3 regions of the Kluyvera huaxiensis genome follow, and region 1 is predicted to be linked to each of the others. Evidence: predicted binding sites of a transcription regulator. Region 1 holds the regulator's gene; each other region holds the start of a gene.
What was found. The regulator sigma-54, encoded in region 1, starts transcription at its own class of promoters, with help from an activator protein. The targets are predictions, from matches to a motif close to GTTGGCACANNTTTCGCTNT.
Positions count from the first base shown of each region.

Region 2: a site for sigma-54 is predicted at 4,584-4,603, ahead of glnA (glutamate--ammonia ligase). Genes of this name have one in related genera too.
Region 3: a site for sigma-54 is predicted at 1,745-1,764, ahead of glnK (P-II family nitrogen regulator). Genes of this name have one in related genera too.

Region 1 is NZ_JBEFLV010000004.1:59,333-69,589, forward strand. It holds gene ABOC97_RS05770 (TIGR01212 family radical SAM protein) at 1-647, shown strand, start outside; gene arcB (aerobic respiration two-component sensor histidine kinase ArcB) at 826-3,165, shown strand; gene mtgA (monofunctional biosynthetic peptidoglycan transglycosylase) at 3,392-4,111, shown strand; gene npr (PTS phosphocarrier protein NPr) at 4,173-4,445, opposite strand; gene rapZ (RNase adapter RapZ) at 4,442-5,296, opposite strand; gene ptsN (PTS IIA-like nitrogen regulatory protein PtsN) at 5,330-5,818, opposite strand; gene hpf (ribosome hibernation promoting factor) at 5,876-6,163, opposite strand; gene rpoN (RNA polymerase factor sigma-54) at 6,186-7,619, opposite strand; gene lptB (LPS export ABC transporter ATP-binding protein) at 7,664-8,389, opposite strand; gene lptA (lipopolysaccharide ABC transporter substrate-binding protein LptA) at 8,396-8,950, opposite strand; gene lptC (LPS export ABC transporter periplasmic protein LptC) at 8,919-9,494, opposite strand; gene kdsC (3-deoxy-manno-octulosonate-8-phosphatase KdsC) at 9,491-10,057, opposite strand; gene kdsD (arabinose-5-phosphate isomerase KdsD) at 10,073-10,257, opposite strand, start outside.
Region 2 is NZ_JBEFLV010000016.1:10,020-20,276, reverse strand. It holds gene ABOC97_RS16285 (MFS transporter) at 1-470, opposite strand, end outside; gene ABOC97_RS16280 (sugar phosphate isomerase/epimerase family protein) at 575-1,555, opposite strand; gene ABOC97_RS16275 (GntR family transcriptional regulator) at 1,563-2,273, opposite strand; gene typA (ribosome-dependent GTPase TypA) at 2,489-4,312, opposite strand; gene glnA (glutamate--ammonia ligase) at 4,692-6,101, shown strand; gene glnL (nitrogen regulation protein NR(II)) at 6,308-7,357, shown strand; gene glnG (nitrogen regulation protein NR(I)) at 7,367-8,779, shown strand; gene ABOC97_RS16250 (YshB family small membrane protein) at 8,893-9,000, shown strand; gene hemN (oxygen-independent coproporphyrinogen III oxidase) at 9,080-10,257, opposite strand, start outside.
Region 3 is NZ_JBEFLV010000011.1:155,609-165,865, reverse strand. It holds gene amtB (ammonium transporter AmtB) at 37-1,323, opposite strand; gene glnK (P-II family nitrogen regulator) at 1,357-1,695, opposite strand; gene ABOC97_RS13500 (SmdB family multidrug efflux ABC transporter permease/ATP-binding protein) at 1,904-3,682, opposite strand; gene ABOC97_RS13495 (SmdA family multidrug ABC transporter permease/ATP-binding protein) at 3,675-5,450, opposite strand; gene ABOC97_RS13490 (Lrp/AsnC family transcriptional regulator) at 5,476-5,934, opposite strand; gene ABOC97_RS13485 (PLP-dependent cysteine synthase family protein) at 6,050-7,099, shown strand; gene cof (HMP-PP phosphatase) at 7,144-7,962, opposite strand; gene ABOC97_RS13475 (SgrR family transcriptional regulator) at 8,062-9,762, shown strand; gene queC (7-cyano-7-deazaguanine synthase QueC) at 9,830-10,257, shown strand, end outside.

The DNA.
Region 1 (10,257 bases):
TGCAGGTGCTGCGTTCGATGTACCAGCAGGCGGTAAGCCAGGCCAATATCGTCGGGCTGTGCGTGGGGACGCGCCCGGACTGCGTGCCCGAAGCCGTGCTCGACCTGCTCAGCGAATACCACGAGCAGGGCTACGAAGTGTGGCTGGAGCTGGGGCTGCAAACCGCACACGACAAAACGTTGCACCGTATTAATCGTGGTCATGATTTTGCCTGCTACCAGCAAACCACACGGCTGGCGCGTGAGCGCGGTTTGAAGGTGTGCAGCCACCTTATCGTTGGCTTGCCGGGAGAAGGGCAGGGAGAGTGTCTGGAGACGCTTAAACGGGTGGTTGAGACCGGTGTCGACGGCATTAAGCTGCACCCGCTGCACATCGTGACCGGCAGCATTATGGCGAAGGCCTGGCAAGCCGGGCGTTTGAATGGGATCGAACTGGACGATTATACGGTCATCGCCGGTGAGATGATCCGCCACACGCCGCCGGAGGTGATTTATCACCGTATCTCCGCCAGCGCTCGCCGCCCAACGCTGCTGGCGCCGCTGTGGTGTGAGAACCGTTGGACCGGGATGGTCGAGCTGGATAAGTACCTTAATGAACACGGCGTGCAGGGCTCGGCGCTGGGTACGCCTTGGCTTCAGCCTGATTAGTATTGCGCGGGCGAGGCGTTTACGTTGACCCCGGATTGGCACTGGGATCTTCCTGGTGCCTTCATCGCTCCCTGCATGTCGCCCATTTCACAGATAATCCTCGCATTTTTCGTACAACCTACCGCGCCGCGCCCAGAATTGAGTATTATTGAGCGATGTCGTTGTTAAGGAACTCCTCATGAAGCAAATCCGTATGCTGGCCCAGTATTACGTCGACCTGATGATGAAGTTGGGTCTGGTACGTTTCTCTTTGCTGCTGGCGCTGGCGCTGGTGGTGTTGGCCATCGTCGTTCAAATGGCGGTGACCATGGTGCTGCATGGCCAGGTGGAAAGCATTGATGTTATCCGCTCCATCTTCTTTGGCCTGTTGATCACCCCGTGGGCGGTCTATTTCCTGTCGGTGGTGGTGGAACAGCTTGAAGAGTCGCGGCAACGACTGTCTCGTCTGGTGGAGAAACTCGAAGAGATGCGCGAGCGCGATCTGAAGCTGAACGTGCAGCTTAAGGACAACATCTCGCAGCTTAATCAGGAGATTAGCGACCGTGAGAACGCCGAGGCCGAACGCCAGGTGACGCTGGAGCAACTGAAAATCGAGATGCAGGAGCGTGAAGAGACGCAGATCCGCCTCGAACAACAATCCTCCTTCTTGCGCTCTTTCCTTGATGCCTCGCCGGATTTGGTTTTCTATCGCAATGAAGATAAAGAGTTTTCTGGCTGTAACCGCGCCATGGAGCTGCTGACCGGCAAAAGCGAGAAGCAGCTGATTCACCTGCACCCTGAAGAGGTTTACACCCCAGAAGCAGCGGCTAAAGTCATTGAAACCGATGAGAAAGTTTTCCGTCATAATGTTTCGCTGACCTACGAACAGTGGCTCGATTACCCCGACGGGCGTAAAGCCTGCTTTGAGATCCGCAAAGTGCCGTACTACGATCGTGTGGGTAAACGCCACGGTCTGATGGGCTTTGGCCGTGATATTACCGAACGTAAGCGCTATCAGGATGCGCTTGAGCGCGCCAGCCGCGATAAAACCACCTTTATCTCTACCATCAGCCATGAACTGCGTACGCCGCTAAACGGTATCGTTGGGCTGAGCCGTATTCTGCTCGACACCCATTTGACCGCCGAGCAGGAGAAGTACCTGAAAACCATCCACGTATCGGCGGTGACGCTGGGTAATATCTTTAACGATATTATCGACATGGACAAAATGGAGCGCCGTAAAGTCCAGTTGGATAACCAGCCTGTCGACTTCACCGGTTTTCTGGCCGATCTGGAAAACCTCTCCGGTCTGCAGGCGCAGCAAAAAGGGCTACGCTTCGTGATGGAGCCGACGCTGCCGCTCCCGCATAAAGTGATTACCGACGGTACCCGTCTGCGTCAGATCCTGTGGAATCTGATTAGCAACGCCGTGAAATTTACTCAGCAGGGCAATGTGGTGGTGCGCGTGCGTTACGACGTGGGCGATATGCTGCACTTTGAGGTCGAAGATTCCGGCATCGGTATCCCGCAGGAAGAGCAGGATAAAATCTTCGCCATGTATTATCAGGTGAAAGACAGTCAGGGTGGCAAACCGGCCACCGGCACCGGGATCGGCCTTGCCGTCTCACGCCGCCTGGCGAAAAGTATGGGCGGTGATATAGAAGTTTCCAGCCAGCCGGGACACGGCTCGGTCTTTACCCTGACGGTGCATGCGCCGGCGGTGGCTGAAGAAGTGGAAGATGCGTTTGAAGAAGACGATATGCCGCTGCCAGCGCTGCACGTACTGTTGGTGGAAGACATCGAATTGAACGTGATTGTTGCCCGCTCGGTGCTCGAGAAGCTGGGTAACAGCGTCGATGTCGCCATGACCGGTAAAGCCGCGCTGGAGATGTTCACTCCGGGTGAATATGACCTGGTGTTGCTGGATATTCAGTTGCCGGACATGACCGGGCTGGATATCTCCCGCGAGCTGACGCGTAAATACCACGCCGACGATCTGCCGCCGCTGGTGGCGTTGACGGCTAACGTGCTGAAAGACAAAAAAGAGTATATGGACGCAGGCATGGACGACGTGCTGAGCAAACCGCTCTCGGTACCGGCCCTGACGGCGATGATCAAAAAATTCTGGGATACCGTTGAAGACGAAGAGGAGAGTGCCGTGACCCCTGTTGAGAGTGGTAAATCGCAGCAGCTGCTGGATATTCCGATGCTGGAACAGTACATCGAACTGGTTGGGCCGAAGCTGATTACCGACGGTTTAACCGTGTTTGAGAAGATGATGCCGGGCTACCTGTCGGTGCTGGAATCTAACCTGACCGCCCGGGATAAGAAAGGGATCGTTGAGGAAGGCCATAAAATCAAAGGTGCAGCAGGCTCCATCGGCTTGCGTCATTTGCAGCAGCTTGGACAGCAGATCCAGTCGCCCGATTTACCCGCGTGGTCAGATAACGTCGGTGAATGGGTTGAAGAGATGAAGTCTGAGTGGCAACACGATGTGGCGGTATTGAAAGCCTGGGTAGCGGCGGCTGGAAAAAAATGACCCCGGTCAAGCCGGGGTGCGCGAATACTGCGCCAACACCAGGGAACTGGTGGTTGCGTCAGATACTTGACATGATTTTGATTTTTTTGACACAACCTGAATTACGATTGCACGTTCAATAAGATAGCAAATCTTATAATGATTGTTACGTGAATCAGTAAAATGTGTGAACCATAGCGTCTTAATCAGAAATATTAATCAGTGTCAGAGGGTTAGCGTGAGGAAGATGGCTTTTAGAAGAGTAGCGGGGCTTAAACGTCTGTTAGGGCGTCTGTTGTTGCTGCTGGCACTTTTCTGGGGCGGCGGCATTGCGCTATTCAGTATTTTACCGGTTCCATTTTCTGCAGTGATGATTGAACGTCAGGTTGGGGCGTGGCTAACGGGAAACTTTAGCTACGTTGCTCATTCGGATTGGGTCAGCATGGATGAGATGTCACCGTGGATGGGGCTGGCGGTGATTGCCGCAGAAGATCAGAAATTCCCCGATCACTGGGGGTTTGATGTATCGGCAATTGAAAAAGCGCTGGCCCACAATGAGCGCAACGAAAACCGTATTCGCGGGGCTTCTACTCTGTCGCAGCAGACGGCGAAAAATCTGTTTCTGTGGGATGGACGAAGCTGGGTGCGCAAAGGCTTAGAGGCCGGTCTGACGCTCGGTATTGAGACCGTGTGGAGCAAGAAGCGCATTCTGACCGTCTACCTGAATATCGCCGAGTTTGGCGATGGCGTGTTTGGCGTGGAGGCGGCGTCTCAGCGCTACTTCCACAAACCGGCTAGCAAAATGACGATGGCGGAAGCGGCGCTGCTTGCTGCCGTGCTGCCAAACCCGATTCGTTTCAAGGCTAATGCGCCGTCAGGCTATGTGCGCAGTCGTCAGGCGTGGATTTTACGCCAGATGAGGCAGTTGGGTGGGGAAGGGTTTATGCGGGAGAATAAGCTTTATTAGCCTGATTCACGTGGTGTTACCCAGCTTGTAGCCGAATGGCGGCGCAAGCGCCCCATCCGGTCTAGTCTTCGTCGAAACCGGCGTTAAACAGCGCGATCACCGCTGCCAGCGCTTCGACTTCCTGCGGCCCGGTGGCTTCGACTTCAATCTGCCGCCCTTTGGCCGAGTCCAGCATCAGTAGCGCAATCACGCTGTTGGCTTCCGCTTCGGTGCCTTCATCATTACGCAGCAGCACTTCAGCGTCGAAATCCTGCATCAGTTCGAACAGCTTCATGGCTGGGCGGGCGTGCATGCCCAGCTTATTGGTGATTTCAACGGTCTGCTTTACGGTCATGATTTACGTTTTTCCAGCGTCCGATGACGAGACTGCACGTTCTTACCGCGCGAGCGGAAGTAGTCAGCCAGCTGTTCGGCAACATAGACCGAACGGTGCTTACCGCCAGTACAACCAATGGCTACCGTTAAATAGCTGCGGTTGTTGGTTTCCAGCATAGGTAACCATAGCTCAAGATAGCTACGCGTCTGGTAAATAAAGTTGTGTACTTCCGTATGGCGATCGAGGAAGGCGGCTACCGGCTTATCGAGCCCGGTCATTGGGCGCAGCTTCGGATCCCAGTGTGGGTTTGGCAGGAAGCGCACGTCAAAGACGTAATCAGCGTCAATTGGAATACCGTGCTTGAAGCCGAAGGACTCAAACACCATCGTCAACTCGCGTTCACGTTTACCCAGCAGGCGGGTACGCAGCATTTCAGCCAGCTCGTGGACGGACATTTCAGAAGTATCAACGATGAGGTCGGCGCGCGAGCGCAGCGGTTCCAGCAGATTGCTCTCTTCATCGATGGCGCTTTCCAGCGACAGATTTTTACTCGACAGCGGATGCAAACGGCGAGTGTCGCTGTAGCGACGAATCAGCGTGTTGCGGTCGGCATCAAGGAACAGTAGCTGAGGTGAGAAGTTCTCCGGCAGACTTTCCATCGCCCGTTCGAAGATTTCCGGTGATTCCGGCATGTTACGCACGTCGATGCTGACGGCCGCCGATATTTCACGATCGGCCAGGGTTTTTGCCAGCTCAGGCAGCAGCACAACCGGGAGGTTGTCGACGCAGTAAAACCCCATATCTTCCAGCGCGCGCAGGGCAACAGACTTTCCCGAGCCAGAGCGGCCGCTGACGATCATCAGTACCATGTACCGTTTCTCCTCAGTACGATGTGATGTCCATTATTCATCATCGTGGGTTTCCGTATCGGTGATGATTTGATAGAGCTCTTCGTCGCTCTGCGCCGAGCGCAGACGGCGACAAATGGTTTTATCCGCCAGACGTTTCGCCACCAAAGAGAGCGTATGCAGGTGGGTTTTGGTCTGGTCGGCCGGCACCAGTAGCGCAAACAGCAAATCAACAGGCTGATTATCGATGGCGTCGAAGGCAATCGGCGTTTCCAGTTGCACAAAGACACCCACCGCGCGCAGCGTATCCTCTTCCAGTTTACCGTGAGGAATAGCGATGCCGTTGCCGATGCCGGTACTGCCCATCTTTTCACGGGTCAGAATGGCTTCGAACACCACCTGCGGAGGCAGGCTAAGCTGTTTAGCCGCCAGCTCGCTGATGATTTCCAGCGCACGTTTTTTACTCTGACAGTGCACTGCACTGCGGGTACATTCCTGGTTAAGGACATTGCTCAGTTGAAGAGCCGAATCATTATTTGTCATAATTTCACCTAAGCACCGCCCGATATGCGGGGGCATATCGGGCGATCGCTCGGACAATCAGTGTTGTTTTAGTTTATCTTTGTGTTTATTCAACTGTCTCGACAGTTTGTCGATCAAGCCGTCGATGGCGGCGTACATATCCTTCCCTTCCGCACTGGCATGAAGTTCGCCGCCGTTAACATGCAATGTTGCATCCGAGATGTGCGTCAATTTTTCCACTTTTAACACAATATAGACCTGATTGATCCTCTCGAAATACTGTTCGAGCTTAACGAATTTCGCATTGACGAATTCGCGCATCGCTTCGGTAATTTCGACGTTGTGTCCAGTGATGTTGAGCTGCATAGTGTCTTCCTTATCAGTAGAGTCAGACCAGTTGTTTACGCTGGTTAGACGGCGGGATGGATAAAGACTCTCGGTACTTTGCAACGGTACGCCGTGCCACCATGATACCCTGTTCAGAGAGCAGGGTGGTCAGTTTACTGTCGCTCAGTGGTTTCGCGGGATTTTCCGCGGCAATTAATTTCTTCACCAATGCGCGAATTGCCGTGGAAGAGGCTTCGCCTCCGCCTTCGGTACTCACGTGGCTGGAGAAGAAATACTTAAGCTCAAAAATGCCCCGTGGGCTATGCAAATACTTTTGCGTGGTAACACGCGAAATCGTGGACTCGTGCATCTCGACGGTCTGGGCGATATCCGCCAGCACCATCGGTTTCATATGTTCTTCGCCGAGATCGAAAAAGGCCTGCTGCTGTTCAACGATGCAGCGACTGACGCGCAGCAGAGTATCGTTACGGCTCTCAAGACTCTTAATCAGCCATTTGGCATCCTGCAGGTTGCTGCGGATAAACTGGCTATCGGCGTCGTTACGGGCGTTATTACACATACCAGCGTAGTGCTGGTTTATCTGCAAACGCGGAATACTGTCGGCATTCAGCTCAACCATCCAGCGGCCGTTGACCTTACGGACCAATACGTCAGGAATCACGTATTCCGGCTCACCGGTCTGGATCGACTGGCCCGGGCGCGGATCTAACGATTGAATTAGATCGACGGCTTCCTTCAATACGTCTTCTTTCAGACGCGTGACGCGCATAAGCGAGCGGAAGTCATGGTTGGCGAGGAGATCAAGATGCTCGGCAATGATCAGCCGTGCTTCGGTAATTCGCGGTGTGTCTGGGCTGAATTGTGAAAGCTGGATCAACAGGCAGTCACGCAGATCTTTAGCGGCTACGCCAACCGGATCGAAGCGCTGGATACGTTTAAGAACCGCTTCCACTTCATCAAGGCCGATTTCGTCATTGCCGATACTCTCACGAATATCTTCCAGCGTGACGGTGAGATAGCCCGTTTCATCTACGGCATCAACAATCGACGTGGCAATGGCGCGGTCGGTGTCGGTAAACGGCGTCAGCTCAACCTGCCACATCAGATAGTCCTGCAAGGACTGGGTGGTTTCACCCTGATAGACCGGCAGCTCGTCGTCCTGATAATCAACCCCGGTGCCTGACGGCGTCCCGGCGGTGTAGATTTCATCCCAGCTAGCGTCTAGCGGCAGCTCTTCAGGCATCTCTGCCTTTTCCAGCGCGTCGACGCTATCCAGCGTTTCGGTATCAACGGTTTCCTGGGTTTCTACTTCCTCGTGAAGATCGGTTTGCTCAAGCAGCGGATTGCTTTCCAGTGCTTGCTGGAGTTCTTGCTGAAGTTCCAGCGTTGACAATTGCAACAGACGGATCGCCTGTTGCAACTGCGGCGTCATGGCAAGCTGTTGGCTGAGCCTTAATTGCAAACCTTGCTTCATGTTCAGAACGAATCTCTCCCGCTAACGTCGTTAACCATACCCTATCAGAGTCTGAAGTCTTCCCCAAGATACACGCGTTTAACTTGTTCGTCTTGTAGGATCTCTTGAGGTGTTCCGTGGGCAATCAAATGCCCCTGGCTGACGATATAGGCGCGCTCACAGACCGCTAATGTTTCGCGCACATTATGGTCGGTGATAAGGACGCCAAGGCCGCTGTCGCGCAGGTGTTCGATAATACGTTTGATGTCGATAACAGAGATCGGGTCAACGCCGGCAAACGGTTCATCCAGCAGGATAAATTTAGGGTTTGCCGCCAGCGCACGGGCAATTTCTACACGGCGGCGCTCACCACCGGAGAGTGCCTGGCCTAAGTTGTCACGCAGGTGTTCAATGTGGAACTCTTCCATCAGCTCTTTGGCGCGGTCTTCACGCTGTTCGGCGCTCAGATCGTCACGGATCTGTAGCACCGCCATCAGGTTGTCATAGACGCTCAGACGACGGAAAATAGAAGCTTCCTGCGGCAGATAGCCAATCCCGCGACGGGCACGGGCGTGCAGCGGTAGTAAGCTGATGTCTTCATCATCGATGATGATATTGCCGGCGTCGCGCGGAACAATCCCTACCACCATGTAGAAGGTAGTGGTTTTACCCGCGCCGTTAGGCCCGAGAAGGCCGACAATCTCACCGGAATTCACGGTCAGACTGACATCTTCCACGACGCGACGGCCTTTGTATGCTTTCGCCAGGTTTTTTGCAGTTAATGTCGCCATAACGAATTAGTTACTCTTTTTCTGGGCCGGGGCCTGGCCTTTGGATTTGTCCTGAATCTGCGACGGAACCAGAACGGTGGTGACGCGTTTACCTTTGTCGCTAAACGCCTGCATTTTCTGCTCTTTCACCAGGTAGGTAATCTTGTCGCCTTTAATATTGCTATCAAGCTGCTCAAGATAAGCGTTGCCGGTCAGCACCACGAAATCGTTCTGCAGTTCATAGTGCATTTTTGACGCATGGCCTTTCACTGGTTTGCCGTTGTCCTGCATCTGGTAGAAGGTCGCCGGATTACCGTAGCCGTCGATCACCTCTTTGCCCTTTTGATCCGCCGGGCGAGTCACCACGACTTTGTCGGCATTAATTTTGATCGTGCCCTGCGTCACCACCACGTTGCCGGTGAAGGTAACAATATTGCCCTGCATATCCAGCGACTGCTGATCGGATTCAATATGAATCGGCTGATCGGTATCTCCGGTAAGCGCCATTGCCGGCAGGCTAGCCGCTAACAAGGAACCCGCGAGCGCCAGCTTAAGGCTGAGTTTGTTTGTTCTGAATTTCATAAGAGGTTCTAACCTTTTCAATCAGCTCGGCGGTTTTGCTGCGTAAATTGCCGCGCATTTTCAGGCCGCTGGAATTAAATGATGTTCCGTATAACGTCACGAGGTCGTCAGAGGCAACGTCCTGAGTAATCAGGTTCACCTGGGCATTATCCGTCGTAATCTTACGCAGTTGTGCATCTTCTGTCAGCGCGTTGATTTCAACGTGCCCGTAGAGGTACAGCATGCGATCGTTAGTCAGTTTGGCTTTATCTGCTTTAATCGACCAGGTTGGTACTTTATTAGTATCAAAAGTTGTCAGTACCGGGCGGGTAAACCACGACAGTGCCTGATCGGAAAAATACTCCACGTGCTCGGCAATTAACCGGTAGCTGAGCGCGCCTTCCGGGCTGTAAACCACGGTATCGGTATGTTCGCTTTGATAGGTCGGATCATTGGCATTCGCCACATACTGGCTGGTATCGTCCTTGTCGGCAAGATTCAGGCCGATGAGGACCAGTGCCGTCAGTGCGAGCAGAATAATCACCCAACGTCTGGTTTTACTCATATCGATTGCCCTTTGGCTTCGTCCAGCTTACCTTGTGCCAGCAGTAACAGGTCGCACACTTCGCGGACAGCGCCGCGGCCACCCGCAATACGGGTGACGTAATCTGCGCGTGGCAGCAGCAGCGGGTGCGCATCGGCAACGGCGACGCTTAAGCCGATTTCTGCCATCACCGGCCAGTCAATCAAATCGTCGCCAACGTAGGCAACTTCATCCGGCTGCACGTCGAGCTTCGCCAGCAGTTCGCGGTAGGCGATGAGCTTATCTGACTGCCCCTGATAGAGATGGGTGATGCCAAGCGTTGTGCAACGGTCTTCTAACAGTTTAGCTTTTCGCCCGGTAATAATCGCCACATCGATACCTGAGGTGAGGGCGCAGCGAATACCGTAGCCATCACGCACGTTGAAGGCTTTTAGCTCTTCACCGTTGTTACCCATATAGATAAGGCCGTCCGAGAGCACCCCGTCAACATCGAGGATCAACAGGCGAATTTTTTCCGCCTGCGCAATAAATTGTGGGCTCACCGGGCCATAACAGGTGGCGACCGGGGTAACAGCATGACTCATTCTTTATATCCTTGATTACACTACGCCTGCGCGCAGTAGGTCGTGCATATGTATCACACCTAGCAGATGGTCGCCATCGGCAACCAGCACGCAGGTGATATGACGTGATTGCATCAGGTTCAGGGCGTCCACCGCCAGCATTCCTGGGCGAATACGAATACCGCCCGGCGTCATCACGTCGGCAATGCCGAGAGTGCGAA
Region 2 (10,257 bases), on a different contig from region 1:
AAGACGGCCAGCGCGGAAAACGCGACCACGGTATCAACAATTCCCCGGCCGGTTTCAAAGAAGCCGAACAGGCGCCCTTGCTGTTCACTATTACCCAACCGGCTCACCGATTTCAGCAACACCGGCCAGTTCATCATGTCGCAGGTCACACCAAACAATGCCCAGACAAAGAGGATGCCCCAATAGCCCGGCATGGTTGTCAAATAGATACCCAACAACCCGGTCGCAATCAGCGAAAAAGACATGGTGTATTTGCGCGGCAACTTATCGGCAAAATAAATGGACAGGAAAAAACCGACCGTGGTAACAAATGAGTTTACCGACATCGCATTACCAATTTGACCATTGGTTAAATGGAAGTATTCCTGCATCGGTATATAAAATGCATCCTTCAATGAGGGTAATTTATAAATTGTACCGCCACACAGCGTTAATAGACTAAATAACGCCCATTTCTTTTTCGTGAGCATAACATCCCCTAAGCGATCTTTTAGAATCACTGAATTTAAGGCAATAGGATACCGGCCATTCACATAGAATGGTTTTTACTAACGGCGAGTGAATTTAAATGTTATTAATTAGTGAGCAGATGTTCCGCCTCTTTTTTTATTTGTTGCAGGACGCAACGAACATATTTTATCTGATTGACGGCATCCTCTTTTTCTTTGAGCAATCGCGCTTCCAGCACACTGGCTTCAGGTAACGGTGTTTCACTCATTTGACGATAAGGGATCCACGGATTGTCACCCTCGTGCTCAAAACGAAAAGCAGGTGCATAATAATCTACTTCTTCCTCCAGACCGTAAGCCATCACCTGCGGTTGCTCGTCGCCCAAACAAATAAGGTCAGTTAACAGGGCCTGGAATGGCATCTCACCCTGACCAGAAATACAGGCTTTATGACCCAACCCACCTTCTTCCTGAACGATCAGCGCATCTTTAATATGCACCTGGGTAATATGGGGAGACATGGTTTTCAGCGCATCCAGAGGACGCTCGTTCGCATTGATCATGTTCGCAAAATCAAACAGTAAGGAGAGTGATTCCATCCCACTTTCCTTGATAAGCGAGACCAATTCATGGCTTGTCAGATCTTCGTGTTGCTCAATAGTGAAGGTTAGGCCGCTGTTCTGATAAGCGTCGCGAAGATAGGCAATATCACCCGCAATCACTGACATCACTTCCTGCAAATGACCTTCATAACGCGGGTAAAAGCGGACCGATGAAGCACCGGTTTTTAAGGCAATGGTTGCAGCCTGGTCGATAGATTTTTTATCTGAAGCACTGGTTTCAATATGAACATCAAGTTTGAGTTTGCGCGCTTTATCCCCAAAGGCTGAAAGTTCGCTGTCGTTCATGTTCTCAAGCGCGAAACGCTCGCCGTCCAGCACATGAATTTTCACTCCACGTAATTTGTTTGCATATGCAATATCCAGCAAATCATTAGGTAATACCCGCTCCAGGCGCATATTTAAATGAAACGCGTAAGCGTGAAGATAAAGAGGAAGGTCATCGACACGTTGTAAAATCTTTCTAGCATTATTTATTGTGAGCATAAAACACCTACAGATTAATGATGAGGTCAACTGCCTCAAACCGCCAATATTCAATGTCTATTTGTACAATATTGCCATCCTGGTCAGCTCGATGCTTTTCAATCAAAATAGCGGGCATACCGGCAGAACCGCCAAGGTATTTACTGATATCGCCCGGCATTCTGACGGGTTTGAATACCAGTTTTTTTACAACCGTCGTTTTTTGATAGCACTTTTCCCAGACGGAAGAAAAAGAGTAGTTCTCAAGCTGATCAATAAAACCCGGTGCGACTTCAGGATTAATAAACGTTTCATGATAGAAAACTTTATGTCCTTCCAGTGCCCCCCAGCCCGTCACCCGGTAGAGTTCGTCGGAAGGCATCGCAGACGTCAGTGGGAGTACCATTTCCGGAAGGTCACTCACACGGCTTTTCTCCGTGAATCCCCAGGAAGGTTCTCTCCCTTGTTCAATCGCCGCACGCTGGAAACTGGCAGACAATTCCGGGCTGTAGTTAAACCGCGCTTGCGTTACGAACCAGCCTTTGCGGTCCTTACGGAATATCTTTGACTCTGCCTCGAGGTTCAGCAGCGCCTGACGCAGCGTCATACGCTTAATGCCAAGCAGCTCTCCCAGTTCTCTTTCCGAGGGGAGTTTGCCGCCCGGCGTGGTGATGCCATCTTTTAACCACTGGTCTAACTTCTCTTTCGCATTTTCAACGGTTGACTGATTCGCCGTCATTGTTTAACCCTTTTGGTTTAAACCAGATGATGCATCTTACGCTCACGGGAAAAAAGAACGCAAATAGCGTCGCGGAACTTTGCGGATAATTGTGACAAACCTCTCTTAAGAAGTAGCCACAACCAAACATGGGAATAGAAATACTCCGTGCCAGCCACAAGGCAAAAAAAAACCTGCCATCGCTGGCAGGTTTTTGTATCCGCTAAAGAGAGAAATTAATCTTCTTTAGGACCACGGTTCGCACGTTTGCGATCGTTTTCAGTCAGGTGACGTTTACGGATACGGATAGAAGTTGGTGTTACTTCTACCAGTTCGTCATCATCGATGAATTCCAGAGCTTGCTCCAGAGTCATTTTCTGAGCTGGGACCAGCGTGGTTGCTTCGTCAGTACCGGAAGCACGCATGTTGGTCAGTTTCTTACCGGTCAGGCAGTTTACAGTCAGGTCGTTAGAACGGCTGTGAATACCGATGATCTGGCCTTCATAAACTTCTGCACCGTGACCCAGGAACAGCTTACCGCGGTCCTGCAGGCTGAACAGTGCGAACGCAACTGCTTTACCCTGGCCGTTGGAGATCAGAACGCCGTTCTGACGCTGGCCCACTTCACCCGGACGAACGTCGTCGTAGTGGCTGAAGGTGGAGTACAGCAGACCGGTACCGGAGGTCATGGTCATGAATTCTGAACGGAAGCCGATCAGACCACGGCTAGGAATCACGTAGTCGAGACGTACGCGGCCTTTTCCGTCTGGATTCATGTTTTTCAGGTCGCCTTTACGCTCACCCAGTGCCTGCATGACAGAACCCTGGTGCTGCTCTTCGACGTCCAGCGTTACGTTTTCGAATGGCTCTTGTTTACGGCCATCGATTTCGCGGAAGATTACTTTCGGGCGGGAAACCGCCATTTCGAAACCTTCACGACGCATGTTTTCAATCAGAACGGACAGGTGCAGTTCACCACGGCCAGAAACGCGGAACGCATCGGCGTCTTCGGTTTCTTCAACGCGCAGTGCCACGTTGTGTACCAGTTCTTTCTTCAGACGGTCAAGAATCTGACGAGAAGTAACGTATTTACCTTCTTTACCACAGAATGGAGAGGTGTTTACGTTGAAGAACATGGTTACGGTTGGCTCATCTACGGACAGCGCTGGCAGCGCTTCAACATTCTGCGGGTCGCAGATGGTGTCGGAGATGTTCAGCTCGCCCAGACCAGTGATCGCGATGATATCGCCAGCTTCCGCCAGGTCGCTGTCGATACGTTCCAGACCCAGGTGGGTCAGAACTTTACCGACTTTACCGTTACGGGTTTTGCCTTCGCTATCAATGATAGTGATCTGCTGGTTTGGTTTCACTTTACCGCGTTTGATACGGCCGATACCGATAACACCAACGTAGTTGTTGTAGTCCAACTGGGAGATTTGCATCTGCAGCGGGCCATCCAGGTCTACGTCTGGAGCCGGTACGTGGTCAACAATCGCCTGATACAGCGGGGTCATGTCTTCCGCCATATCTTCGTGATCAACACCCGCAATACCATTCAGCGCGGAAGCATAAATGATAGGGAAGTCGAGCTGTTCGTCGGTCGCGTCAAGGTTAACGAACAGGTCAAATACCTGGTCAACAACCCAATCAGGACGTGCGCCCGGACGGTCAACTTTGTTGATAACGACGATCGGCTTCAGACCGTGGGCAAATGCTTTTTTGGTCACGAAGCGCGTCTGCGGCATCGGGCCATCCATTGCATCAACAACCAGCAGCACGGAGTCAACCATAGACATGACGCGCTCAACTTCACCACCGAAGTCGGCGTGCCCTGGGGTATCAACGATGTTGATACGGTAATCATTCCATTTGATTGCGGTGTTTTTCGCGAGGATGGTAATCCCACGCTCTTTCTCCAAATCGTTGGAGTCCATCACACGCTCTTGTGTTTCAGCACGCGCATCAAACGTACCGGATTGCTGGAGCAGCTTATCAACCAGGGTAGTCTTACCATGGTCAACGTGCGCGATGATGGCGATGTTACGCAAATTTTCGATCACAACTTTGCCTCGGGCATTAGAAATAGCGCGTTATTGTACACGGATTAATCGCACTACAAAACAGGATCACAGAGATCCTCCGCAAACAAGTATTGCAGAGTTTCTTTGTGATCGCTTTCACGGAGCATAAAAAGGGCACCTAATCGCAATTTGCACCAATATGGTGCTCAACAATCACAGATAAGCACTATAATGGTGCAAACAAGCTATCGTGGTGCAGCCCTTTTGCACTATGGTGCGCATGATAACGCCTTTTGGGGGTAATTTAAAAGTTGGCACAGATTTCGCTTTATATTTTTTAGGGCAACAACGCCACTTTAAGCAGTGATTGAAGACCTCGTTACCACGACGACAATGATAAATCCGGGAGATGTTAAGTATGTCCGCTGAACACGTTTTGACGATGCTGAACGAGCACGAAGTGAAGTTTGTCGATTTGCGCTTCACCGATACCAAAGGTAAAGAACAGCACGTCACTATTCCTGCTCATCAGGTAAATGCCGAATTCTTTGAAGAAGGCAAAATGTTTGACGGCTCCTCAATCGGCGGCTGGAAAGGCATTAACGAATCAGACATGGTTCTGATGCCAGATGCTTCTACTGCGCTCATTGACCCGTTCTTTGAAGAGTCTACCCTGATCATTCGTTGCGACATCCTGGAACCAGGTACGCTGCAGGGCTACGACCGTGACCCGCGCTCCATTGCTAAACGTGCTGAAGAATATCTGCGCGCTACCGGCATCGCGGACACCGTTCTGTTCGGGCCAGAGCCAGAATTCTTCCTGTTTGATGACATTCGTTTCGGTGCGTCCATCTCTGGTTCCCACGTGGCTATCGATGATATCGAAGGCGCATGGAACTCCTCCACCAAATACGAAGGTGGTAACAAAGGTCACCGTCCAGGCGTGAAAGGCGGTTACTTCCCGGTTCCTCCGGTCGATTCTTCCCAGGACATCCGTTCTACCATGTGTCTGATCATGGAAGAAATGGGCCTGGTCGTTGAAGCGCATCACCACGAAGTGGCGACTGCGGGTCAGAACGAAATCGCCACCCGCTTTAACACCATGACCAAAAAAGCGGACGAAATTCAGATCTACAAATACGTTGTACACAACGTTGCTCACCGCTTCGGTAAAACCGCAACCTTCATGCCAAAACCAATGTTTGGCGACAACGGTTCCGGTATGCACTGCCACATGTCTCTGTCCAAGAACGGCGTAAACCTGTTCTCCGGCGACAAATACGCAGGCCTGTCTGAGCAAGCGCTGTTCTACATCGGTGGTGTTATCAAACACGCTAAAGCGATCAACGCCCTGGCGAACCCAACCACCAACTCTTACAAGCGTCTGGTCCCAGGCTACGAAGCACCAGTTATGCTGGCTTACTCTGCCCGTAACCGTTCTGCTTCCATCCGTATCCCAGTGGTTGCTTCTCCGAAAGCGCGTCGTATCGAAGTGCGCTTCCCGGACCCAGCGGCTAACCCATACCTGTGCTTCGCAGCACTGCTGATGGCGGGCCTCGACGGTATCAAGAACAAAATCCACCCTGGCGAAGCCATGGACAAAAACCTGTACGACCTGCCGCCGGAAGAAGCGAAAGAGATCCCACAGGTTGCAGGTTCTCTGGAAGAAGCACTGAATGCGCTGGACGCAGACCGTGAGTTCCTGACGGCTGGCGGCGTATTCACTGATGAAGCTATCGACGCTTACATCGGTCTGCGTATTGAAGAAAACGACCGCGTACGCATGACGCCGCACCCGGTAGAGTTTGAGCTGTACTACAGCGTTTAATCGAAATTTGAGTTGTACTGTCCAGCTGACGTCGCGCCATGGCCAACAGGCTCTGGCGCAACACCTGGAATTGAGTTGCCGTGGAAACTTTCAGCCCATCTCAGGATGGGCTTTTTTCTCCACCAACGAACTGATCTTTCGCGCTTTTTATCAATTAAAAGCTATACTGCACTAAAACAGTGCAAGCCTTTTCAGGAGACTGCTAAATGGCAACAGGCGCACTGCCCGATGCTGGGCAGATCCTTAATTCGTTAATCAACAGCATCCTATTAGTCGATGACGACCTGGCCGTTCACTACGCCAATCCCGCAGCACAGCAGCTGTTGGCGCAAAGCGCGCGTAAACTTTTTGGCACCCCGTTACCTGAACTCCTGAGCTATTTTTCGCTCAATATCGCCTTAATGCAGGAAAGCCTGCAAACCGGCCAGGGATTTACCGATAACGAGGTGACGCTGGTCATCGACAGTCGTTCACATATTCTCTCGCTCACGGCGCAGCGTCTGCCGGATGGTTATATTCTGCTAGAAATGGCGCCGATGGATAACCAACGACGTTTGAGCCAGGAGCAGCTCCAGCACGCTCAGCAAATCGCAGCACGCGATCTGGTGCGTGGGTTGGCACATGAGATAAAAAACCCGCTGGGTGGCCTACGCGGCGCAGCACAGCTGCTTAGCAAAGCGTTGCCTGACCCGGCGCTGACTGAATACACCAACGTCATTATCGAACAGGCCGACCGCCTGCGTAATTTGGTTGACCGTCTGCTTGGGCCACAGCATCCCGGCACACATGTGACTGAGAGCATTCATAAAGTGGCCGAGCGGGTCGTGAAGCTGGTCTCAATGGAGCTACCGGATAACATCAAGCTGGTCCGTGATTATGATCCGAGCCTGCCGGAGCTTCCGCACGATCCCGATCAGATAGAACAAGTTCTGCTTAATATCGTGCGCAATGCCCTTCAAGCTTTAGGGCCGGAAGGGGGTGAAATAGTCCTGCGCACCCGTACTGCATTTCAGCTCACGCTTCACGGCGTACGCTATCGCCTGGCCGCCCGTATCGATGTTGAAGACAACGGTCCCGGCATTCCATCACATTTACAGGACACGCTGTTCTACCCGATGGTCAGTGGCCGTGAAGGCGGCACCGGGCTGGGTCTATCGATTGCGCGCAGCCTTATCGATCAGCACTCCGGCAAAATTGAATTTACCAGTTGGCCGGGTCATACCGAGTTCTCGGTTTACCTGCCAATTAAAAAATAAGGTGTGTTTATGCAACGAGGGATAGTCTGGGTCGTAGATGACGATAGCTCCATCCGTTGGGTGCTTGAACGCGCACTCACCGGCGCGGGGCTGACCTGTACAACGTTTGAAGGCGGGAAAGAGGTTCTGGACGCGCTGGCGACCAAAACGCCTGACGTGTTGATGTCCGATATTCGTATGCCAGGAATGGACGGGCTGGCACTGTTAACGCAAATCAAACAACGTCATCCAATGCTTCCGGTCATCATAATGACGGCGCACTCCGATCTGGATGCCGCCGTTAGCGCCTATCAGCAAGGGGCGTTTGATTACCTACCAAAACCGTTCGATATTGACGAAGCGGTCGCGCTGGTTGAACGCGCCATTAGCCACTACCAGGAACAGCAGCAGCCGCGCAATGTTCAGGTTAACGACCCGACAACCGATATTATTGGTGAAGCGCCGGCGATGCAGGACGTGTTCCGCATTATTGGTCGCCTTTCTCGTTCCTCAATCAGCGTATTGATTAATGGCGAATCCGGTACCGGTAAAGAACTCGTCGCCCATGCGCTGCACCGCCACAGCCCGCGCGTTAAAGCACCGTTTATCGCGCTGAATATGGCGGCCATCCCGAAAGACCTGATTGAATCCGAGCTATTTGGCCACGAGAAAGGGGCCTTTACCGGCGCCAACACCGTGCGTCAGGGGCGTTTTGAACAGGCCGATGGCGGCACGCTATTCCTTGATGAGATCGGTGATATGCCGATGGACGTGCAGACTCGTCTGCTGCGCGTGCTGGCCGATGGCCAGTTCTACCGCGTCGGCGGCTATGCGCCGGTGAAGGTGGATGTGCGCATCATTGCCGCCACCCACCAGAACCTTGAGCAGCGCGTGCAGGAAGGCAAATTTCGTGAAGACTTGTTCCACCGCCTGAACGTCATCCGTGTTCATCTCCCGCCGCTGCGCGAGAGAAGGGAAGATATTCCGCGCCTGGCGCATCATTTCCTGCAGGTTGCTGCACGTGAACTGGGGGTTGAAGCCAAACTGCTGCATCCCGAAACGGAAGCGGCGCTAACGCGTCTCGCCTGGCCGGGTAACGTTCGCCAACTGGAGAACACCTGCCGCTGGCTAACGGTGATGGCCGCCGGACAAGAAGTGCTGATTCAGGATTTACCCGGCGAGCTGTTTGAAGCCAGCATGCCGGACAGCACCGCATCGTCCTCGCTCCCTGATAGCTGGGCAACGTTGCTGGCGCAATGGGCCGACCGCGCGCTGCGTTCCGGTCATCAAAATCTGCTTTCCGAAGCGCAGCCTGAAATGGAGCGCACGCTGTTGACCACCGCGCTGCGCCATACCCAGGGGCATAAACAGGAAGCGGCTCGCCTGCTCGGCTGGGGTCGCAATACCCTGACGCGTAAGTTGAAAGAATTAGGGATGGAGTAAGGCCAGGGTGAAGTGTAAATATTGCTCGATTCGCGCAAACTGCTGCAATTTTATACTTTACTGTTCCGATGAGTTAAGTATCATGCTGCCCGGCAATCCACGGGGGGACGAAAATGCTTGAATCATTGATTAACCTGGCGTCGAGCGGCGCTGCCAGCCATTCGCCGCAAACGGCAATGGCTGCGGTACTTTGCGCAGCGCTGGTCGGGCTGTTTAGCTGATTTTGTGCGGGACGGCGCTAACGCCCATCCCGCCAAATGTAGTGCAGGCCCGGTAGGCACAATGCCGCCGGGCTGTTCCTTAGATAACCCGCGAGAACTGCTGCATCCGCGCCTTTTGACGCAGATAAGCGTCAAAGCACATGCAGATATTACGAATTAACAGACGGCCTTTGGCAGTCACCTGAATCCCCTGCTCACCCACATCCACCAGCCCATCTTTCGCTAGCGGTGCCAACAGCGCCAGGTCCTCAGCAAAATATTCACTGAAGTTCAGCTCCCACTGTTTTTCTACCGCCGTGAAATCGAGGCTGAAATTACAAATCAACGCCTTAATCACATCACGACGAATACAATCATCCCGGGTTAACGCAATACCGCGCCACAGGGCATTCCCCTGCTCAGCGACCTGCTGATAGTAAAGCTTCAGCTCTTTCTGGTTCTGCGCGTAGCTGTCGCCAATCATGCTGATGGCGGAGACGCCCATGCCCAGTAAATCGGTATCGCCCTGGGTGGTATAACCCTGGAAATTGCGATGCAGCACGCCTTCACGCTGCGCCACCGCCAGTTCATTATCCGGGCGAGCAAAGTGATCCATCCCGATGAACTGGTAGCCCGCTTCGGTCAGCGAACCGATAGTCTCCTGCAGAATATCCAGCTTCTGCTGCGCCGACGGCAGATCGGCATCTTTGATTTTCCGCTGTGCGGCGAACAGCGTCGGCAGGTGCGCGTAGTTAAACACGCTCAGACGGTCGGGGTTCAGTTCGGCAACGCGCTTGAGCGTAAAAGCAAAGCTTTCCGGCGTCTGCTTTGGCAGACCGTAAATCAGGTCGATATTGGTCGAAGTGAAGCCGATTTCGCGAGCGCGGTTAAGCAGTGCGAAGATAAAATCTTCATCCTGTTCGCGGTTAACCAGTCGCTGCACTTCTTTGTTGAAGTCCTGTACGCCCATGCTCAGGCGATTGAAGCCTTCACTACGCAGATGGTCAATCACATCCAGTTCGATTTCACGCGGATCGACTTCAATCGAAATCTCGGCGTCGGCATCGAAATGGAAACTCTCACGCAGCAACGTCATCAGGCGACTGATTTGCGCTTTATTGAGATAGGTTGGTGTGCCGCCACCCCAATGTAGCTGGCTGACATGTCGGCCGGAAAATAGCGGCGCGCGCTGGCGAATTTCCTGCTCCAGGACGTCGAGGTATTGATCGGCTTTGTGCTGCTGGCGGGTAACAATTTTATTGCAGCCGCAGAAGTAGC
Region 3 (10,257 bases), on a different contig from region 1:
CAGGGTCGGCGTCACCGCCTTCCCCGGTTACGGATATCAAGCGTTGTAGGCGTTTTCGCCGTGGCTGTTGACGTCCAGACCTTCACGTTCCTGATCTTCTGGAACACGCAGACCGACGGTCAAATCTGCCACTTTGTAGCCGATGAAGGCCACGACGCCAGACCAGACAATGGTGATGCCGATGCTTTCCAGCTGTACCAGAACCTGATGGCCCATGGTCACGCCTTCTGCGTAGCCCACGCCGCCAAGCGCCGTTGAAGCGAAGATGCCGGTCAGGATACAGCCGATGATGCCGCACACGCCGTGTACACCGAACACATCGCAAGGGTCATCGACGCGCAGCAGACGTTTCAGTGAAGTCACGCCCCACAGCCCCGCCAAACCGACAACAACACCCAGAATCAGCGCACCGCCCACTCCGATATAACCACAGGCTGGGGTGATCCCCACCAGACCAGCAATCGCACCTGAACACGCACCCAGCAGAGATGGTTTGCCGCGCAGCGCCCACTCGCCGAACACCCAGCCGAGAATTGCGGCTGCGGTAGCAACCACGGTATTGACGAAGGCCAGACCGGCGATTTCGTTCGCGGCGCTAGCGGAACCGGCGTTGAAGCCGAACCAACCGAAATAGAGGATCGCGGTACCGATAAACACCATCGGCAGGTTATGCGGTTTGAATGCTTCTTTGCCAAAGCCCACGCGTTTACCAATCAGGTACGCACCGACCAGGCCAGCAACCGCGGCGTTGATGTGTACAACCGTACCACCAGCGAAGTCGAGCGCGCCGTGGCTGGCCAGCAGACCACCGCCCCATACCATGTGTGCAATTGGCACGTAGGAGAGCGTCAGCCAAATGACCACGAAGATCAACACCGCAGAGAAGCGGATACGCTCCGCCAGCGCACCGACAATCAGCCCCACGGTAATACAGGCGAAGGAACCCTGGAACGCCACGTGGATGTACTGATAGAAGGAGCCCATCAGGTCAGTAATCTTAATATTTTTCAGCATGATCCAGTCGAAGCTGCCGAAGAAGCTGCCGCCTGTACCAAACGCCAGCGAGTAGCCATAAACCACCCACAGTACGCACACCAGTGCGAAAGTCACCGCGACCTGCGTCAGCATGGAGAGCACGTTTTTGCCACGAATCAGGCCGCCGTAGAACAATGCAATGCCCGGAATGGTCATAAACAGCACCAGCGCGGTACACAGCATCATAAAGGCGTTATCGGCCTTATCCACGACCGCAGGAGCGGCCATCGCCAGACCCGGCAACAGCGCCAGTGCGCTCAACCCCGTTTTTACCATTGTTTTTTTCATCATCTCGATCCCTATCACTGTGCTGGCTGGGAATTACAGCGCCGCTTCGTCGGCTTCGCCGGTACGAATACGGATAACGCGCTGCAGTTCGGCGACAAAAATCTTACCGTCGCCAATTTTTCCGGTGTAAGCGGCTTTGCTGATCACATCGACGACTTCATCGAGCTGATCGTCGGCGATAGCCACATCAATTTTTACTTTCGGTAGGAAGTTGACGCTGTATTCCGCGCCGCGGTACAGCTCAGCATGACCCTTCTGACGACCGAAGCCTTTCACTTCTGTCACCGTTAAGCCCTGAATGCCAATTGAAGACAGCGCTTCGCGAACGTCTTCAAGTTTGAATGGTTTGATTACCACGGTAACCAGCTTCATAGATCCCCTCCAGTCAGAATTCGGTAATGGCTGCGAACACGAATTAGGTAAAGCAAGGGGCGTGCCAAAAATCAAAATCACCATGCGAGGCGGTAAAATCAGGGATAAAGGCGGCGTTGTGGCGGGATAAAAAAGAAAAACGCACCATGCGGGTGCATGATGCGTGTCACAAATGCATTCTGTTAGAAAAATGCCTGTCGCTGGTGCATCAGGCGGTCAATGCATCGTCCTGAGCGCTGGCGGCTAATTCCTCACCGGCCAGCTGTAGCTGATACATTTGCCAGTATCGCCCTTTTGCTTCAAGCAGTTGCTGATGAGACCCCTGCTCGACCGCCTGACCGCGATGAAGCACCATAATGGTATCCGCATCAACAATCGTCGACAGACGGTGGGCAATCACCACCAGCGTAATGTGCTGGCGAACGGCAGCCAGCGCCTGCTGAATGGCGCGTTCGGTGCCGGAGTCGATATTGGCGGTTGCCTCGTCCAGGATCAGCACCTGCGGGGTATCCACCAACACGCGAGCCAGCGCCAACAGCTGCTTTTGCCCGACGGAGAGGTTATTCCCCTGCTCGCCCAGATGGGTGTAAAGGCTGTCGCTCATGCCGCGTACCATTTCCGCCAGCTGCACCGTTTCCAGTACCTGCCAAACCTGCTCCTCACTAATCTCACGCCCCAGCGTCACGTTGGCGAAAAAGGAGTCAGCCAGCACCACCGGATCCTGTTGCACCACCGCGATGCCCTCACGTAGCACCTGGTGGCTAAGGCTTGGCAACGGACGACCGCCGAGGCGAATCTCGCCCGAGTTTGGCGGGTAGTAGCCCATCAGAAGGCTGGCAAGGGTACTTTTCCCGCTGCCGGTATGGCCGACCAGCGCCACAAAACTGCGCGCCGGGATCGACAGCGAGATGTTTTGCAGCACCATTTTGTCATCGCGGTAGGCAAACGACACATTGTCGATATCAATATCGCCGCTCGCCAGCGGGGCAATATCCTGCCCGTACTGCTGGCGTGGACGGTCCATCAGCTCAAACACGCGCTCCCCAGCGACCACCGCCTGTTGCAGCATCGACTGCTGAGTGGTCAGTTCGATCAGTGGCTCATTAAGGCGGCCAAGATAGCTAATAAATGCGTACAACACGCCGACCTCAATTGAGCCGCTCGCGCTAAAGCCAAACAGCATCAACAGACCACACAGCACCAGCGAGGAGAACAGACTGAGCAGCGGACGCAGCAAAAAGCCATCCAGCCGCAGCGTCTGCATACGCGCAAGATAGTGCGAACGGCTCACTTCACCAATCCGCTCGCCGAAGCGCACCTGCTGACGGAATTGCTGGATAACGCTCATACCGTTGATGACTTCGTTAAAACCGTCGTTGATATCCGCCAGATAAGCGCGAACGCGGCGCACAATCGGCGTGCTGTAACGCTGATAGATAATCATCACCGTCATCACCGCCGGGAAGATAGCCAGCGCCACCAGCGCCATCCGCCAATCGAGGCTGAACATCGCCACCAGCATCGCGCCGATAAGCGCGGCACTACGCAGCACCGTCGCCACTACCGTGACGTACAGGTCGCGAATCACTTCGGTATCGTTGGTCACGCGGGATATCAGCTGCCCCACCGGTTGGGTATCGAATTCGCTCAGCGGCTGACGCAGCGCGGCATCCATCACATCGATGCGCAGCTGCTGTACCACGCCGACCGCCGCCCGGTTAAACAGCAGAGACTGGCTGTAGTGCAGCCCTGCCGCCAGAAGCTGTAAGCCGACATAGGCGGCCGCAAGGCCGATGACTTTGCCCCACGGCAGCAGGTCTTTTGCCACCATATTGTCGATAAAATAGCTTATCAGCAGCGGACCGCTGACTTCTGCCGCCGCAGCAATCCACAGCATCAAAACCGCAATCGACAGCGGTTTTCGCCACGGCGAGCCGTAGGCCAGCAGGCGTTTTAAGGTTGGCCACAGTTGCCCAAAACTACGCATTGGCCACCTCCGTTTTATCTTCTTCCGGCGCGTCGTTCAGCGCCGCTTCTAGCTGTTGGTAGCGATACATATCGCTATACCAACCCGACTGCGCCGCTAGCTGTTCGTGCTGACCGCGCTGGGCGATGTGCCCGTGCTGCATCACAATAATTTCACTGGCGTCAAGCAGCGCCGACAGGCGGTGGGCGCTGATGATAAGCGTCCGCCCTTCACCCCACTGCCGCAGGTTGTGCAGAATTTGGTGTTCGGTACGGCCATCAACCGCCGATAACGCATCGTCGAGAATCAAGATTTCCGCATCCAGCAACAGCGCGCGCGCAATCGAAATACGCTGCTTTTGCCCGCCGGAGAGCATCACGCCGCGCTCGCCGACTTCAGTCTCGTAACCCTGCGGCAGGCGCAGGATATCGTCATGAACGCAGGCCAGCCGCGCCGCTTGTTCAATTTCGTCCTGGGTGGCGCTCGGGCAGCCCAACGCTATATTACTGGCGACCGTGTCAGAAAACAGGAATGGCGTCTGGCTCACTACCGCCAGACGGCTACGCCAGGCGTCTAGCTGTAGCTGGCGCAGCGGGATGTTGTGGAAGCGAATATCACCTTCATCGACGTCAAAATGACGCTGAATCAGCGACAGAATGGTCGATTTTCCCGAACCGGTTGGCCCACAGATACCAAGCATATTGCCCGGTTTTAGGGTGACGTCGACGTCGGTCAACATCGGTTTTTCCGTTTTTGGGTAGCTAAAGTGACGAATAGCCAACTCAAGCGTGCCACGCCCTTCAGGTACTGTCTGGGTGCCATCATTAACCACCGGCGCTTCCGCCAGCAGCGTGCGGATACGGCTATAGGCAGCGCTGCCGCGCTCAACGATGTTAAACATCCACGCCAGCGCCAGCATTGGCCAAATCATCAGCCCCAAATACATCATAAAGCTGGTTAACTGGCCGAGGGTTAACTCATCCTGCATCACCATCCAGCTTCCGCCGGCAATTGCCAGCAGGTTCGCCATCGCAACCGCGATGTAGATAGTCGGGTCGAAGCGGGCGTCAATGCGCGCCACACGCATGTTTTTAATCCCGGTATCCGCCGCATCGGCGGCAAACTGCGCGGACTGGCGGTCTTCAAGGCCAAACGCCTTGATCATGCGAATACTGGTCAGGCTCTCCTGAGTACGGTCGTTGAGGCTGGAGAATGCCGCCTGCGCCAGCTTGAAGCGTTCGTGCAGCAGATTGCCGTAACGATGAATGACCAGCGCCATAATTGGCATCGGCACCAGCGCCAGCAACGTAAGCTGCCAGCTGATCTGAGTGGACATCACAATCAGCACCGCGCAGCCCATCACCAGCGAGTCCACCAGCGTCAGCACCCCTTCACCGGCGGCAAACACCACGCGATCGACATCGTTTGTCGCGCGTGCCATCAGGTCGCCGGTACGGTGGCGCAGATAGAATTCGGGATGCTGGCGGCTGAGCTGGCGGTAGAAATCCTCACGCAGTTCAACGGCGAGCTGATAGGAGGCACCAAACAGCAACACGCGCCAGACATAGCGCAGCAGGTAAACCACGATGGCAATCAGAACCATGGTGCCAAGCCACATCAGCAGCGTTGCGGCCGAGAAGTGGTGCTGCGTGACGCCATCGACCACAATGCCGACCACCTTCGGTGGGATAAGCTGCAGGATGGCAATGATAATGAGCAGGGAAACTGCGCCGAGATAGCGACGCCATTCCCGACGGAAGTACCAGCTTAATTGAGCAAATAATCGCACGCGGTAAAATTCCAGAGATAAAGTGTTATCCGATGGGGAGAGCGGTGGTGGATTTAATCTGTTCCATCGCAAAGCTCGAAGTGACGTCCGACAGTCCAGGGACGCGGTTCACCAGGCTTTTATAAAAATCATCGTAGCGTTTCATGTCAGCCACCTGAACGCGCATCAGGTAGTCATATTCCCCAGCCATGCGCCAGAAACCGAGGACCTCAGGCATTTTCGTCACTTCGCTGACAAACAGGCTGTACCACTCGCTGCTGTGGTGCTGGGTCTTAATCAGCACGAAGGCCGTGAGCCCGAGCCCCAGCTTTTCCGCATCCAGCAGCGCGACGCGCCCAATCAAAACGCCATCGTCTTCCAGCCGCTTGAGCCGTTTCCAGCACGGTGTGGTGGTCAGATTAACGGCATCGGCGAGTGCCTGCAAAGAGAGCGTGCAGTCATTCTGCAGAAGCGAGAGCAGCTTTCGGTCAATTTTATCTAACATAAGGGTCACCGGGAGAAAATATTTCTCTCTTCATTCTATTTTAAAGGCCAGATGGCAACAATTTTTTCTGTGCTTTTCGCTATGCTGGGCACAAAATGACAAACGGATAAACACGATGAATAGCACCTGGGTCAAAAACGCCATTAGCGAAATTAACGCCGATTATCAACGCAGCGCCGATACGCATTTGATTCGTCTGGCGCTACCGGCTTTTCCCGGCATTCAGCTGTATCTCAAAGATGAAAGCACCCACCCGACCGGCAGCCTGAAGCACCGTCTGGCGCGTTCGCTGTTCCTGTACGGCCTGTGCAACGGCTGGATTAAAGAAGGCACCACCATTATTGAATCCTCATCCGGTTCAACGGCGGTTTCCGAAGCCTATTTCGCCCGCCTGCTGGGGCTGCCATTCATCGCCGTTATGCCTTCATGCACAGCGAAACGCAAAATCGAACAGATTGAGTTTTACGGCGGCCGCTGCCATTTCGTGGAGAGCGCCTGTGAAATTTATGCTGCGTCGGAAAAACTGGCCCGTGAGCTGGACGGCCACTATATGGATCAGTTCACCTACGCCGAGCGCGCCACCGACTGGCGCGGTAACAACAACATCGCCGACAGTATCTTCCGCCAGATGTCCCATGAGCCAAATCCGGTTCCGGCCTGGGTGGTGATGAGCGCAGGTACCGGCGGCACCTCAGCCACCATTGGCCGCTATATCCGCTGCCAGGGCTACGAGACGCAATTGATGGTAGTCGATCCGGAAAACTCGGTGTTCATGGATTACTGGCAGCACCGCGACGCCAGCCTGCGCGGCACCGTCGGCAGTAAAATTGAAGGTATCGGTCGCCCACGCGTCGAACCGTCGTTCATTCCTGACGTGGTGGATAGCATGATGCGCGTGCCGGATGCGGCAAGCGTTGCTACCGCTCAGTGGCTGGAGACCCAGTTAGGCCGTAAGGTCGGCGCATCCACCGGCACCAACATGTGGGGCGCACTGCAGCTCGCCGCGCAAATGCGCGAGGAAGGTAAAACCGGAGCGATTGTGACGCTGCTGTGCGACAGCGGCGAGCGCTATCTCGATACCTATTACAATCCGCAGTGGGTAGCGACAAACATTGGCGACGTAATGCCGTGGCACCAGCAGATTCAGCAGCTTATCGGGCAATAAAAAAAGCCAGGCATCATCTGAGCCTGGCTTGCTGGAAATTTTCTCTATTCGGGGGAATAAGGAAGATTCGGTGTATCCAGCCAATGCATTAAATAGTGGGAAACCGCCTGATTGTTGCAGTTTCCGATAACCGGTAGATGGGGCAATGCCGCTTTAAGTTGCCCCATCGCGTTACCCATAATCACGCCGCGACCCACCAGCCCCAGCATTTCACGGTCGTTCATCGCATCACCAAAGGCCATGCATTCATCCATTCCAACGCCGATATGGCTGCTCAGCACCGTCAGCGCTGCGCCTTTGTTGCTTTCCGGCGGCAGTACTTCAAGACAGTCAACTGCCGAAAAACAGATGTTGGCACGCTTATCCAATGCCTCCACCAGCTGAATTCGCAGGCGGCAGAGATCATCGTGATCGCCGCAGAAACAGACCTTGGTCACCTGATGCGCCGGGATCCGTCGCAGATCGCGCAGCTGGTAGCGAAAACCGCTGTAGACATGCGCCTGCAACATTTCGGGGATCTCACGCCCGGTAAACCAACCGTTATCATTGAATACGTGAACGCTGGCCTGGGTATCCCAGTGGCTGTGCAGCACCTGTTCGGCAACATCGGGGGAAAGATCGCTGCGGTGCATGACTTCGCCCTGCTGCGAATGCAGACGCGTGCCGTTGCCGGTAATGAGATAGGCATTCAGCGACAGCGATTCAATCAGCGGACGCATCTCCAGGACGTGACGCCCGGTGGCAAAAGTCAGCGTGATATCGCGTTCGCGCAGCCGTTTAAGCGCCGCGATGGTTCTCTCACCCAAACGATGGTTAGGCATCAAAAGGGTGCCATCCATATCAAACGCTGCCAGTCTTGCCATTATTTATCCCGCCTGTGATCGCTCTCTCTTGCCACTCAGTATCCGCTGGGATATACGGAAGTAATACTGAATACTTCACATTTATTGTTCCGGGTTTCTATGCGTCTGTTAAATCGTTTAAATCAGTTTCAGCGTCTGTGGCAGCCGTCGCAGGGGGAAACGCAGCAGGTCACCATCGCCGAGCTGGCTGCCCTCTGTTTTTGTAGCGAACGGCATGTTCGTACGCTGCTGCGCCAGGCACAGGAAGCGGGTTGGCTCAGTTGGCAGGCACAGTCCGGGCGCGGTAAGCGCGGAAGCCTGGCGTTTCATACCACGCCGGAAGCGCTGCGCAACGAAATGATGGAAACCGCGCTGGAACGCGGACAGCAGCATAACGCGCTGGAGCTGGCGCAGATTGCGCCGGTAGAGCTGCGGGCGCTACTGCATCCGTTTCTCGGCGGTCAGTGGCAAAACAATACGCCAACGCTGCGTATTCCCTACTATCGCCCTCTCGAACCGTTGCAGCCGGGTTTTCTCGCCGGGCGCGCCGAACAGCACCTGGCCGGGCAAATTTACTCCGGCCTGACCCGTTTTAATCATGATGCCTCACAGCCACGCGGCGACCTGGCGCACCATTGGTCGGTCTCACCGGACGGCCTGTGCTGGCAATTTTATATTCGCTCCACGCTGCACTGGCACAACGGAGACGCGGTGGAGACCGATCAACTGCGTCGCCGCCTGCTGATGCTGCTGACGCTCCCTGAGCTGGCAAGGCTATTCTCCAGCGTCAAAGACATCAGCCAGACCCATCCCCAGTGTCTGACCTTTACCTTGCACCGCCCGGACTACTGGCTTGCGCACCGATTGGCGAGCTATTGCAGCGTGCTGGCGCATCCGGATGAGCCAGATCAGGGTACCGGCCCGTTCATGTACAAAATCTTCGAGCCGGAACTGGTACGCATTGAAAGCCATCATCGCTACCATCTTGCCCACCCGCTGCTGCAGGCAATTGAGTACTGGATCACGCCCCAGCTATTTGAGCAGGGTTTAGGCACCAGCTGCCAGCATCCGGTGCAAATCGCGATTGGTAAACCAGAAGAACTGGGGAAATTGCGTTTGGTGAGCCACAGTATCAGCCTGGGCTTTTGTTATCTGGCGCTTCGCCAGAGTCCACGGCTTAGCATGGCGCAGGCGCAGCGAGTGATGGCGCTTATCCACCGATCCGGGCTGCTGCAAAGCCTGCCGCTGGGCGAAAACCTGATTACCCCCAGCGAGGAGATGCTGCCGGGCTGGGCGATTCCACTGGCACAAGATGCCCCTGATGTTGCGTTGCCGTCCCGGCTTACGCTCATCTACCACCTTCCCGTCGAACTGCACACCATGGCCGAGCAGTTAAAAACCGCCTTAGCCGGGCTTGGCTGCGAACTGACGGTCATTTTTTACGATGCTAAAAGCTGGAACGGCTGCACGGACCTGCCGCAGGCCGATCTGTTTATGGGCGACCGACTGATTGGTGAGATGCCCGAGTACGCGCTCGAGCAGTGGTTACGCTGCGATGCCCTGTGGCCCGCGCTGTTTACCGATGAACAGTCGCGCCTGGTCCAGGAATCGCTGGATGAAGCCCAGGCACAGCCGGACGATTCGCTGCGTATTGCCGCGCTCAAACGCATTTTTACCCGTCTGATGCGCGAGGCCATTCTGACGCCGCTGTTTAACTATCAATATCAGGTCAGCGCACCGCCGGGGGTTAACGGCATTCGCCTGAATGCCCGCGGCTGGTTTGACTTCTCCGAAGCCTGGTTGCCGCCGGATACCCGGTGAAGAAGCTGGTCGCCGCGACGCGCAGGCGTTACCATAACGGCTTTGAGAACCACAGACAGGAAATGCCATGAAACGTGCCGTTGTCGTCTTTAGCGGTGGACAAGACTCCACTACATGCCTGGTGCAGGCGCTGCATCAATACGATGAAGTTCACTGCGTCACGTTTGATTATGGCCAGCGCCATCGCGCCGAAATTGATGTCGCCCGAGAACTGGCGATCTCTCTTGGCGCTCGTGCACACAAGGTGCTGGACGTTACCCTGCTAAACGAACTGGCGGTCAGCAGCCTGACCCGCGACAGCATCCCAGTGCCCGATTACGAACCCGATGCCGATGGCATTCCTAATACCTTCGTGCCAGGACGTAATATTCTGTTCCTGACGCTCGCGGCCATCTACGCCTATCAGGTGAAAGCCGAAGCGGTGATAACCGGCGTATGTGAAACCGACTTCTCCGGCTACCCGGACTGCCGCGATGAGTTCGTCAAAGCGCTAAA